DNA from 4 places in the Stutzerimonas stutzeri genome. Region 2 is predicted to be linked to each of the others. Evidence: predicted binding sites of a transcription regulator. Region 2 holds the regulator's gene; each other region holds the start of a gene.
What was found. Region 2 encodes sigma-54, which starts transcription at its own class of promoters, with help from an activator protein. Its sites were predicted from a motif close to ANTGGCATNNANNTTGCTNT; they were not measured.
Positions count from the first base shown of each region.

Region 1: flgB (flagellar basal body rod protein FlgB) is a predicted target of sigma-54. The motif match lies at 1,201-1,220, and genes of this name have one in related genera.
Region 3: SM130_RS09150 (CmpA/NrtA family ABC transporter substrate-binding protein) is a predicted target of sigma-54. The motif match lies at 1,566-1,585, and genes of this name have one in related genera.
Region 4: nirB (nitrite reductase large subunit NirB) is a predicted target of sigma-54. The motif match lies at 1,642-1,661, and genes of this name have one in related genera.

Region 1 covers NZ_CP139348.1:3,402,594-3,405,800, reverse strand. Annotated here, with positions in the region: gene SM130_RS15475 (chemotaxis protein CheV) at 1-208, shown strand, start outside; gene cheR (protein-glutamate O-methyltransferase CheR) at 198-1,067, shown strand; gene flgB (flagellar basal body rod protein FlgB) at 1,261-1,665, shown strand; gene flgC (flagellar basal body rod protein FlgC) at 1,677-2,120, shown strand; gene flgD (flagellar hook assembly protein FlgD) at 2,140-2,823, shown strand; gene SM130_RS15450 (flagellar hook protein FlgE) at 2,854-3,207, shown strand, end outside.
Region 2 covers NZ_CP139348.1:3,712,070-3,715,276, reverse strand. Annotated here, with positions in the region: gene ptsN (PTS IIA-like nitrogen regulatory protein PtsN) at 1-23, opposite strand, end outside; gene hpf (ribosome hibernation-promoting factor, HPF/YfiA family) at 31-339, opposite strand; gene SM130_RS17125 (RNA polymerase factor sigma-54) at 414-1,922, opposite strand; gene lptB (LPS export ABC transporter ATP-binding protein) at 2,068-2,793, opposite strand; gene lptA (lipopolysaccharide transport periplasmic protein LptA) at 2,793-3,207, opposite strand, start outside.
Region 3 covers NZ_CP139348.1:1,971,924-1,975,130, reverse strand. Annotated here, with positions in the region: gene SM130_RS09155 (BatD family protein) at 1-1,495, shown strand, start outside; gene SM130_RS09150 (CmpA/NrtA family ABC transporter substrate-binding protein) at 1,671-2,891, shown strand; gene SM130_RS09145 (ANTAR domain-containing response regulator) at 2,906-3,207, shown strand, end outside.
Region 4 covers NZ_CP139348.1:2,747,185-2,750,391, forward strand. Annotated here, with positions in the region: gene SM130_RS12395 (coproporphyrinogen III oxidase) at 1-453, opposite strand, end outside; gene SM130_RS12400 (SIR2 family NAD-dependent protein deacylase) at 680-1,438, shown strand; gene nirB (nitrite reductase large subunit NirB) at 1,885-3,207, shown strand, end outside.

The DNA of each region.
Region 1 (3,207 bases), 310 kb from region 2:
GGAAATGGATGGCTATACCCTGACTACCGAGGTGCGGCACGATCCACGCATGCATGGAATGCATATACTCCTGCATACTTCTCTTTCCGGTGTGTTCAATCAGAACATGGTGAAACGGGCAGGCGCGGATGATTTCCTCGCCAAGTTCCAGCCTGATGATCTCGCTGCCCGCGTGGCCGAGCGGATCAGGCAGGCGGATGCAAACTGAGGCTAGCTCCTCTCATGATGGTGAGGCTTTATTGGTGTCAGTTGATCTGGATTTCGAGCAGTTCCGGGTATTTCTTGAAAAGACGTGCGGCATTCTGCTGGGCAGTAATAAGCAGTATCTGGTCTCCAGCCGCCTCAATAAGCTGATGGAGCAGCAAGGCATCAAGACGCTTGGCGATCTGGTCAGGAAGATTCAGGCGCAACCGCGCAGCGGGTTACGCGAGTTGGTCGTGGATGCGATGACGACCAACGAAACGCTGTGGTTTCGCGATACCTATCCATTCGAGGTGCTCAAGAATCGGGTCCTGCCGGAAATGCTCAAGGCAGGCTCCGGCCAGCGTCTGCGGATCTGGTCGGCCGCGTGTTCGTCGGGGCAGGAGCCTTATTCGCTCTCGATGGCCATTGATGAGTTCGAGCGTAGCAGCCCAAGCCAGCCGAAAACGGGTGTCCAGATCGTCGCGACCGAGCTATCCGGGACGATGCTCGCGGCGTGTAAGGCAGCCGAATACGACAGTTTGGCGATTGCTCGCGGCCTGTCGGCTGATCGTCTGCAGCGTTATTTCGATGCCAAGGCACCGGGGCGTTGGGCAGTGAAGCCGCCGATTCGCTCTCGCGTCGAGTTCAGGGTTCAGAACCTACTCGACAGCTATGCGGCGTTGGGCAAGTTCGACATCGTTTTCTGTCGCAACGTACTGATCTATTTCTCTGCCGATGTAAAGAAGGACATCCTCAAGCGTATTCACGCGACTTTACGGCCGGGTGGGTACTTGTTCCTGGGTGCGTCCGAAGCGCTCAACGGTCTCCCCGAGTTGTACCAAATGGTCCAATGCAGTCCGGGGATCATCTACAAGGCGAAGTAGCGCTCGCCATTGCGGCAGAAAACCGTCGTGCAACGCGGCGGTCATGGCAGGAAAGCGGTAAAGACTTGCCGCTTTTGACGCGTTTGATTTCGGACGCCTCGTTAAAAACCTTAAGAAACAATGACTTGCTTTGTATGGCATGAGCTTTGCTGGGATATGCGCAAGCAGACTGTATCCGGCAGAGGGCCAGGTCATGAGCATCAGTTTCGACAATGCGTTTGGTATTCACGAGAAGGCGCTTGGCTTTCGCTCGCAGCGTGCGGAAGTGTTGGCCAACAATATCGCCAACGCCGATACGCCTAATTACAAAGCCCGTGATCTGGACTTCAGTAGCGTGCTGGCCGAACAGTCGGCTCGGGGCCAGGGCGGGTTCGGCATGAGTCGAACCAGTGATAAGCACATTGCGGTGGAGAGCCTGGAGATCGCCGACGCATCCCTGCGCTTCCGCACGGCAGTGCACCCATCGCTTGACCAGAACACTGTCGATCTGCAGATCGAACAATCCAACTACGCGAAGAACGCCGTCGACTTCCAGGCGAGCTTCACGTTGCTCAATAGCAAGTTCAAAGGGCTCATGAGCGCCCTGCGCGGTGAATAAAGGAGTACCCCATGTCTCTTAGCAGCGTATTCGACATTGCCGGTAGCGGCATGAGTGCCCAGAGCACCCGCCTGAACACCATTTCCAGCAACATCGCGAACGCCGAAACCGTGTCGTCCAGCGTGGACCAGACTTATCGTGCACGGCATCCGGTATTCGCTACGGTTTTTCAACAGGCCAATGGTCAGCCGGATCAGTCGTTGTTTGCCGGTCAGGAGAAGGCGGGGGTAGGCGTCCAGGTCTTGGGTGTGGTCGAGGACCAGAGCGAGCTTCAGGCGCGTTACGAGCCTAATCATCCGGCCGCCGATGAAGCGGGGTACGTGTACTACCCGAACGTGAACGTGGTGGAAGAAATGGCGGACATGATTTCAGCCAGTCGCGCATTCCAGACCAATGCCGAGCTGATGAATACCGCCAAGACCATGTTGCAGAAAGTGCTGACGCTGGGTCAGTGATTCATACGAGAGCACATTGATGAGCACTACAAACGGCGTCGGTGGTACCGGCACGGTACTCGACCAGTATCAGTTCGGTGATAACCGCGAGGTCAAGGGCAACGACCTCGGCAAGAACGAGTTTCTGGAGCTGCTGGTTGCCCAGTTGAACAACCAGAACCCGCTTGAGCCGCAGGGCAATGGCGAGTTCATCGGCCAGTTGGCGCAGTTCAGCACCGTTGAGGGTGTTGAAAAGCTCAACTCCAGCATGCAGACCATTTTGTCTGGCTACCAGTCTTCGCAAGCGCTACAGGCGTCGTCGCTGGTGGGCCGCAAGGTGATCGTGCCGGCGGACAAGGCGGTTGTGGATACCAGCGAAACCTTCAAGGCCAGCCTCGTTCTTCCGACGTCCAGCAGCAACGTGTTCGTCAACATCTACGACAGCACCGGCGCTGCGGTTGGTCGCGTCAACATGGGCCAGCAGGAAGCCGGGAATATTTCCTTCATGTGGGATGGCAAGGACTCCAGCGGCAATGTATTGCCGCCAGGCACGTACCGCTTCGAAGCGCAGGCGACCTATCAGGGAGAAACCAAAGGCCTGTACACCTTGCTGCCGGCAAACGTCGACAGCGTAACGCTTGGGCAGAACGGCGGTGAGCTGATGCTCAACCTTGCCGGTATCGGCAGCATCGGGCTTTCGAAAGTCCAGATCATCGGGCAATAACCGCCGCACTCTCGGCAAAGCAGCGATTCAATGTCCTTCAACATCGGTCTTAGCGGCCTGCGTGCCGCGAGCAAAGATCTCAACGTAACCGGCAATAACATTGCCAACGCCGGCACGGCCGGTTTCAAGCAGTCACGTGCGGAGTTTTCCGACGTGTATGCTGCATCCGTGCTGGGTACAGGCAAGAACCCTCAGGGCAGTGGTGTGCTGATGTCCAATATTTCCCAGCAGTTCAACCAGGGAAATATCAATTACACCCAGAATGCGCTGGATCTGGCCATCAACGGCAATGGTTTCTTCCAGGTCAGCAACAACGGCGCGGTGAGTTATACCCGTGCCGGTTATTTCGGCACCGACCGCGATGGCTTTCTGGTCGACAACTTC
Region 2 (3,207 bases):
AGGATGTTTTCGAGTCGGATCATATTGGAGTCAGCGGGTGACAGCGCCCTGTGTGTGGTCTAGCTGCTTCTCCTTGTGCTTGATCAACTGGCGATCAAGCTTGTCGACCAGAAGGTCGACCGCAGCGTACATGTCTTCATGATCGGCAATGGCCACCACTTCGCGGCCGGCGACGTGCAGAGTTGCTTCGGCTTTCTGCTTGAGCTTCTCGACCTGCAGAATCACCTGAACACTGATGATGCGGTCGAAGTGGCGAGCAAGCCGGTCGAACTTCTCCTCGATGTAGTCACGCAGGGCGTCTGTTACTTCCAGATGAACACCGCTGATGTTGACTTGCATACTGCTATCTCCTTTGCCTTGTGCGAAGAGCAGGTTGGTAGGCCTGCCGCCGGGGCAGTTCGACCAGGGGCCGATCACAGCAAACGCTTGCGCTCGCTGGACGGTGCGATACCGAGTGACTCGCGGTACTTCGCAACTGTGCGGCGGGCCACCTGGATGCCCTGCGCCTCCAGTAAACCAGCGATCTTGCTGTCGCTCAACGGCTTTTTCTGGTTTTCCGCGGCGACCAGCTTCTTGATGATCGCGCGGATCGCGGTGGACGAACATTCGCCGCCTTCAGCCGTACTGACGTGGCTGGAGAAGAAATATTTGAGTTCGTAGATGCCCCGCGGCGTGTGCATGTATTTCTGCGTGGTTACGCGAGAAATTGTCGATTCGTGCATCCCCACCGCTTCGGCAATATCGTGCAGGACCAGCGGCTTCATTGCCTCGTCACCATGTTCCAGGAAAGCGCGCTGATGCTCGACGATCTGGGTGGCGACCTTCATCAGGGTTTCGTTGCGGCTGAGCAGACTTTTGATGAACCAGCGCGCCTCCTGCAACTGATTGCGCATGAAGGTGTTGTCTGCGCTGGAGTCGGCGCGTTTAACGAAACCGGCGTACTGCGCATTGACCCGCAGGCGCGGCATGGCTTCCTGGTTCAGTTCGACCAGCCAGCGATCGTTGTGCTTGCGCACGATCACGTCGGGGACCACGTATTCTGGTTCGCTCGCCTCGATCTGCGAGCCCGGGCGAGGATTCAGACTCTGGATCAGCTCGATGACCTGGCGCAGCTCGTCTTCCTTGAGCTTCATGCGGCGCATCAGCAGGTTGTAGTCGCGGCCGCCAAGGATATCCAGGTATTCGCCGACCAAGCGCTGGGCCTCGCACAGCCATGGCGTTCGGTCGGGTAACTGGCGCAGTTGCAGGAGCAGGCATTCACGCAGGTCGCGGGCACCGATGCCGGCCGGCTCGAACTGCTGGATGCGCCGCAAGACGACCTCAACCTCGTCGAGTTCGACTTCCAGCTCCGGGTCGAACGAGTCGACGATCTCCTGCAGGGTCTCCTCGAGATAGCCCTGGTCGTTGATGCAGTCGATCAGCGTGGTAGCGATCAATCGATCGGTGTCGCTCATTGGCGCAAGGTTGAGTTGCCACAGGAGGTGGCTCTGCAGGCTGATGCCGCTCGATGTACGGCTGGTGAAGTCCCACTCGTCGTCATCGTTGCTGGGCAGGCTGCTGGCGCTGGTCTGGTAGATGTCTTCCCAGGCCGTGTCGACCGGAAGCTCGCTAGGAATGCGCTCACCCCAGTCGCCGTCTTCCGCGCTCTCACCGCTGTGCGAGGGCTCCTCGTAGGTGCTTTCCTGGCTGCTGCTCTTCTCGATGCCGGTTTCGCCCGGCCGGTCAACGGCCTCGGCCATGGGATCGGAGCTGTCGAAGTCGTCGCCGTCTTCTTCACGCTCAAGCATGGGATTGGAATCCAGCGCCTCCTGGATCTCCTGCTGCAGATCGAGGGTGGATAACTGGAGGAGCCGTATGGCCTGTTGCAGCTGCGGTGTCATCGTCAGCTGCTGGCCCATCTTCAGGACTAGCGATGGTTTCATGGCAGAGGACTTCGAACCTTGTATGCCGGCGCAACCGCGCCCATTCCGACATGCCGCGCCCAGGGCGCCAGCGAAAGCAAATTATATGCCTGCCGACGAAGCCTTTGCCTAGAGCCGATTTGCCGAGCTGAGCAAAAAAACCGCCTCAGAGGCGGAATTCGTGGCCCAGATAGACTTCCTTGACCAGCTGGTTGCTGAGGATCGTCTGTGCATCGCCTTCGGCGATCAGTTGTCCGTCATTGACGATATAGGCGGTTTCGCAAATATCCAGCGTTTCACGGACATTGTGATCAGTGATCAGCACGCCGATGCCCTTGGCCTTGAGATGGTGAATGATCTGTTTGATATCGCCGACCGAGATCGGGTCAACCCCGGCGAAGGGTTCATCGAGCAGGATGAACTTCGGCGCTGTGGCCAGCGCGCGGGCGATTTCCACTCGGCGACGCTCACCACCGGACAGGCTCATGCCGAGGCTGTCGCGGATATGGTTGATGTGAAATTCCTGCAGCAGGCCTTCCAGCGCCTGTTGGCGGCCGCTGCGATCCAAGTCCTTGCGTGTCTCGAGAATGGCCATGATGTTGTCGGCAACCGAGAGTTTGCGAAAGATCGACGCTTCCTGCGGCAGGTAACCGATGCCGGCGCGCGCGCGGCCGTGCATCGGCAGGTGGGTGACGTCGTTCTGATCGATCAGCACGCGTCCCTGATCGGCGTTTACCAGCCCGACGATCATGTAGAAGCAGGTGGTCTTGCCGGCACCGTTCGGGCCGAGCAGGCCGACGATCTGCCCGCTCTCGATGGACAGGCTGACATCGCGCACGACCTGACGGCTTTTGTAGCTCTTGGCCAGATGCTGGGCTTTGAGGACGGCCATTACTGCGGCTGCTCCGCGGCCTGGTCGCGTTTGCGCGGCTGGATGACCATGTCGACGCGTGGTCGCGGCGTGGTGACGTCTGCGTTGCTGGCGCGGCCGGCATTTACGATCTGGCGGCGGGTGTCATAGACAATCTTCTCGCCTTCGAAGGTGTTGCCCTCCTGAACGACCTTGGCCTGGTCGATCAGCACGATTCGCTCGTTGGCAGCGAAGTACTGGATGGTCAGGCCATAAGCCTTGACGATTTCCTTGTCTGCCGCTGGTTTCTGCTCGTAATAGGCAGGCTTGCCGATAGAGGTGAAGACCTCGACGTCGCCGTTGTTATTCTGAGTGATGGTTACCGTGTCGCCGGTAATCTTCATCGTGCCCTGGGTTATGACCACGTCGCCGCGATATACCGCAACGCCCTGTCGA
Region 3 (3,207 bases), 1.7 Mb from region 2:
CGGCGCGGTGTTCGGCAAGCCCGACCTGCAGCCGCTGGATGATCTGTTTCAAGTCTTCGATACCCGCCAGGTCAACCAGCTTTCGAGCAGCAATGGCGAAGCGCGGGCGATCACGCGCTGGTTGATCACCCTTCGTCCGAAGCAGACCGGCTACGTGGTCATTCCGCCACTGCAGCTGGGCGACTGGCGCAGCGAGCCGATTACCCTGCTGGTCCAGGAATCGTTGAAAAGCAGCGAAGGCGACCAGTTGGCACCGATCTTCATTGACGCCAGCGTCAACCAGGAAACCATCTACGTGCAGGCCCAGGTGATCCTCACGCTGCGCATCTACCATTCGGTTTCGCTTTACGACGACAGCACCCTGTCGCCGCTGCAGATGCCCGAAGCGCTGGTGGAGCGACTCGGTGAGCCACGTACCTATGAGAAGACCATCAATGGCATCCTTCATGGTGTCATCGAAGTGCGCTATGCCCTGTTTCCGCAGAAATCCGGCGAGCTGACGATCCCCGCCCAGCTGTTCAGCGCCACTACCGTGACCAACGGGAGTAACTCGGTATACGGCTCGCGCTCGGGTCGCTCGACTCAGGTCCGCTCGCCGAGCATCCCGCTGACGGTCAAGGCCAAGCCGGCAGACTATCCCGCTGATGCTCCCTGGCTGCCGGCACGCAGCCTGACGCTGGTGGAAGCCTGGAGCCCTGAGCCGGACCAGGCGCAAGCCGGCGAATCGCTCACCCGCAGCCTGTTGCTCAAGGCCGAAGGCTTGACCAGTACACAGCTGCCCGCCATCGGTTCCGCGCAAAGCGCAGAATTGCGCCGCTATCCGGACCAACCAAGCCTCGCAAACGAAGTCAGCGGTACCGGGCTGGTCGGTAGCCGTGAGCAGCGCGAAGCGCTGATTCCCACGCGCAGTGGCACGCTGCAGCTGCCTGCGCTGGAAGTGGTCTGGTGGAACACCGTTGAAGACCGGCTGGAACGCACCATCCTGGACGAACGCACCCTGACTGTTGCAGACAACCCGAATCTCGTGCCACCGCCTGCGGAGCAATCCGCCGTAGCGCCGGTGCCGGTCATGCAACAACCAGTTTGGCCTTGGCAGCTGAGCACCGCACTCTTTGCCCTCACCACCCTCGTCGGCTTCGGGCTGTGGTCACGTGCACGGCGACAGCCTGCGGTGCAACGCGCATTGCAACCCGGGCCGACCCCGCGCAGCCTGCTCGACGACCTGCGCCGCGCCTGCCAGGCCAATGATTCCCAGGCCACGCGCCAAGCGCTGGACGCCTGGGCACGGCAACAACCGGAGACGCTGGCGGACATGGCCGCCCGCTTCGTGCCGTTGTCCGATGCGCTGGACGACTTGAATGGCGCGCTGTACAGCGAAGCCGGGCAGCGCTGGCAAGGCGACGCCCTGTGGCAGGCGATCCAGGCACTGCCTCCGGCTGTTGGTCCTAGCGTCGAACAGGACAAGAGTGCCCTACCGCCGCTCTACCCTCGCTGATCGCCTGTGGCCTGGCTAACCATCGCTTGCCGACGCGGCGCGTATGTAGCGCGCTATGCACCATTTCCACGCTGGCATATCGCTTGCTTCAGGCTTGGCATAGACCACTCCTGAGCCGTCGCGGCACTCGTCGAGATCTGCACGCGCGCTTCGTAATCGAAAAGGCCAACACAGCATGACGGACTCCCCCTCGCCGCACCGCCACGACGCACTGGCCTGGGTTGCCGGCAGCGACGCACCGGAAAAGAGCTCGGTCAATCTCGGTTTTCTACCCCTCACGGACGCCGCATCACTGATCGTCGCGGCGACACAGGGCTTCGCGCAGCCATTCGGCCTGACGCTGAACCTGCAGCGGCAGAACTCCTGGTCGGCGCTGCGCGACAAGCTGATAGGCGGTGAACTGGACGCAGCCCACGGGTTGTACGGACTGATCTATGCCGTGCATCTGGGCATCGGTGGCAGCCCGGCGGTGGATATGGCAGTGCTCATGGGCCTTGCGCAAAACGGCCAGAGCATCAACCTGTCTGCCTCGCTGAAAGCCGCGGGCGTGACCGATCCGGAGGCGTTGCGCAACAGCGTGCGCCAAAGCGGTGCGCGACTGACCCTCGCGCACACCTTTCCCACCGGCACCCACGCAATGTGGCTGTACTACTGGCTCGCCGCCAATGGCATCCACCCCTTGCAGGATGTGCGAACGCTGGTGTTGCCGCCGTCGCAAATGGTGGCGCACCTGCGCGCCGAACGCATCGATGGCTTCTGCGCAGGCGAGCCATGGGGCGCCCAGGCGATCACCGAAGGCGTCGGTTTCACTCTGGCGACTAGTCAATCGATCTGGCCGGACCACCCCGAAAAGGTACTTGGCTGCACCCGTGCATTCGTCGAGCAATACCCAAACACAGCGCGTGCATTGGTAATGGCGGTACTCGAGGCAAGTCGTTTCATCGACCAGAGCCCGGAAAACCGCCGCAGCACAGCGCAGCTGATCGCCGGGCGGGAGTACATTGATGCACCGCTCGCGGCTATCGAGTCGCGCTTCCTCGGCACCTATCAGGACGGGCTAGGCAACGCCTGGAGCGACGAACACCCGCTGCGCTTTTTCGCTGACGGCGCCGCAAACATGCCTTATCTGTCAGACGGACTCTGGTTCATGACCCAGCTACGGCGTTGGGGTCTGCTGCGCCAGGACCCGGACTACCTGCAGGTAGCACAACAGGTTCAGCAGACCGAACTGTATCGACAGGCCGCCGAAGCGCTTGGCGTAGCCATGCCGGAGTCGACAATGCGCAGTGCCACACTCATGGACGGCAAGATCTGGGACGGCAGTGATCCGGCAGCCTATGCCCGCAGTTTCACGCTGCACGCCATGGCCGAGCAGGCCGTGGCGGCCACAGTTTGACAAGGGGGTCTGGCATGTTGCGCATCCTGCTGATCGACGACACCCCACGAAAGATCGGGCGCCTGAAAAGCGCGCTGATCGAGGCTGGCTTCGAAGTCATAGACGAGTCCGGCTTGAGCATAGACCTGCCCGAGCGCGTCGAGGCAATCTGCCCTGACGTGGTGCTGATCGATACCGATTCCCCCGGCCGCGATGTGCTGGAGCAAGTGGTGCTGGTAAGCCGCGACCAGCCACGGCCGATCGTCATGTTCACCGACGACAGCGACCCAGGTGCCATGCGCCAGGCCATCCGCGCTGGCGTCAGCGCCTACATCGT
Region 4 (3,207 bases), 960 kb from region 2:
GAGCTCATGCAGCGCGCCGATCAGCGGCCAGTCGACATGGGCCAACTCCACCTCGGCAAGAAAGCTTCCGGCACGGGGATCGACGAAGTTGAAACGCGCTTTGAGCTGCGTCACCAGTCTTCGCAGCGCCTCGATTCCCAGGCTGCCGACACTCAGCCGCAGCTGCTGGACCTGCTGCATCGGCCCGACATGGCAACCGAGCTGCTCGATCTCGCGCTCCAGACGTAGCTGATAGTCCGCGGCCTCGCCTGGCGCCAGTTCGACGCCACCGGGCTGGTGGATGGCTATCGACAACGGGCGACCGGCACGGCGGCTTTGCCGCAGCGCGCGCAGCAGGTCCAACGGCGCAATTCGGTCGGTGAAATCGACCGCAGACGGATACGTGCATTGTTGTTGCCCAATCTGCCCGTAGCGTTGTACCAGGGCGTCATCCCAGGTCACTGAGCCAAGCATAAGAGCCTCCCGGCATCGAATATCGCTTTAGCGGGCATCATCCGCGAGCCGCTGCCGACGGCGTTGACCCCCGTCAAGTAGGTGACAGATGGCGCGAGCGGCCGGCCGGACGGTCAGAAATTCGACGCGAGCATGCTGGATGGCCCGCTTGCCCCGGCGGCAGACTTTGGAAAATCTGCCTGCACGGTGATATTGATAGCCGGACCCCTATCGAACGGAGCTGCTCGTGATTCCCGACTCTTTATTGTCTACGTTGCGTTCAGCGCGCCATGTCGTCGTATTCACCGGCGCCGGGGTTTCTGCCGAGAGCGGTATCCCGACTTTTCGCGACGCGCTCACCGGCTTGTGGGAGCGTTTCGATCCAGCCGAGCTGGCCACACTGAACGCCTTTCGCCGCGATCCGGCACTGGTCTGGGGCTGGTACGAATGGCGACGGATGCGCGTGCTCCAGGCTCAGCCCAATCCCGCCCATCTGGCCATCGCCGAACTGGCGCGCCATGTACCGCAGCTGACGCTGATCACGCAGAACGTCGATGACCTGCACGAACGCGCCGGCAGCCAGGACGTGATCCACCTGCACGGCAGCCTGCATCAGCCGCGCTGCTTCGCCTGCGCCCGCGTGCCGACCGATCCGCTGCCGGCTGCCGACGAGCCCGAAGGCGGCCGCCGTGTGGAACCGCCCCGCTGCAGCCATTGCGGCGGACGGCTGCGCCCTGGGGTGGTCTGGTTCGGTGAGAACCTGCCGGCCGCTGCGCTGAACGCGGCGTTCCAGGCAGCCGGCGAATGCGACCTGCTGCTGTCGGTCGGCACCTCCGGTGTGGTCTATCCCGCGGCTCAGGTACCACATCTGGCATTGGAGGCCGGTGCCACCGTGGTGCATATCAATCCACAGGGCGAGGCTACGAGTGGCGTTCGCGAACACCTGCTCGCCCTGCCCGCCGGCGAGGCACTGCCCGAATTGCTCCGCGCGGCGTTTGGCGCCTGATGCAGAGGCATTTCCTTCCCTGCCGCGGGGCTTGATCGCCCCAAAGCGGGGAGCGCGATTGCACCGCCGCACTGTTCTGGTTCAAGCCTGCCGCGCTCAGCTCGCAGTTACGGAGGCTGATTTGCTCAGCGTCCAGGCAACCAACACCGCGTAACGCCGCGCAATCGCGCGACTTACAGCCGCAAATCCACGCTAGTGGACAAGCTGGCATACAACCTGCAATCACCCTGGCAACACCTGCCGCCTCGCGGCAGGGCGTCCCAGACGGTCAGCGGAGACCGTCAAGCCAACAGGCGCGGGACCGGGTGTAGCAGGCAACGAGGCCTGACCGACCACCCCACACACCACTAATTACCAGGCAAAGGCGCCTGGAGCTGATACCAGCTCCAGGCGCCTTTTTGCGTTTTGCCGGCCACGTGCCGCAGCAGCTCGACTGAGGAAAGGCCATGAGTTCTACCGTCACTCCGCTCACGCACGAAAAACTGGTCATCGTCGGCAACGGCATGGTCGGTCACCATTGCATCGAACAGCTGATCGAGCGCGGCGCCCTCACCCGCTACGAGCTGCACGTATTCGGCGAGGAGCGCCAGCGCGCCTACGACCGCGTGCACCTGTCCGAGTATTTCGGCGGCCGCGATGCCGAGTCGCTGGCCATGTGCGAGGCTGATTACTATGCCAGCCACGGCGTCTACACCCATCTGGGCGTGCAGGTGCTGGGCATCGACCGCGAGCGCAAGGAAGTCGTCACCAGCGCTGGCCGTCAGCCGTACGACCAGCTGATCCTTGCCACCGGCTCCTACCCCTTCGTGCCACCGATCACCGGTGCCGAAGGCAGCGCGCGACTGGTCTACCGCACCCTCGATGATCTCGACGCCATCCGCGCTGCCGCCACCAACGCCACGCGTGGCGTCGTGGTCGGTGGTGGCCTGCTCGGCCTGGAAGCAGCCAACGCGCTGAAGTCCCTGGGGCTTGAAGCCCACGTGGTCGAGTTCGCCCCGCGCCTGATGCCGGTTCAGCTGGACGACGAAGGCGGCGCGGCGCTGAAGGCGCGTATCGAGTCGCTCGGCGTTGGCGTGCATCTGTCGCGCGCCACCCAGGAGATCGTCGCCGGTGAGGATTACGCCTGGCGGATGAACTTCACCGACGGCGAATTCCTCGAAACCGACCTGATCGTGTTTTCCGCCGGCATCCGCCCGCAGGATGCCCTTGGCCGCGCTGCAGAGCTGGACATCGCCCCGCGCGGCGGCATCGTGATCGATAGCGAATGCCGCACCTCTGACCCGGCGATCTTCGCCATCGGCGAGTGCGCCAGCTGGAACGGCAGCGTGTTCGGCCTTGTGGCACCGGGCTATAGCATGGCGCGCAGTGCCGCCGCGCAGCTGGCCGACGAGCCGCACGAGCCCTTCTACGGCGCCGACATGTCGACCAAGCTCAAGCTGCTCGGCGTCGACGTCGGTTCCATCGGCGATGCCCACGGTGCCACGCCGGGCGCGCGCAGCTACCGCTTCATCGACGAGGCCAGCGCCAGCTACCGCCGCCTGGTGGTCTCGGCCGACGGCAAGACTGTGCTCGGCGCGGTGCTGGTCGGTGACAACAGCTATTACGACACCTTGCTGCAGTACGCGCAGAACGGCATCAAGCTGCCGGCCGACCCGTCCGCGCTGATACTGCCGCAGACCGAGGGCGCTCCGACCCTTGGCCCGGACGCGCTGCCAGCCAGCGCAACCATCTGTTCCTGCCACAACGTCAGCAAGGGCGCGGTGTGCTGC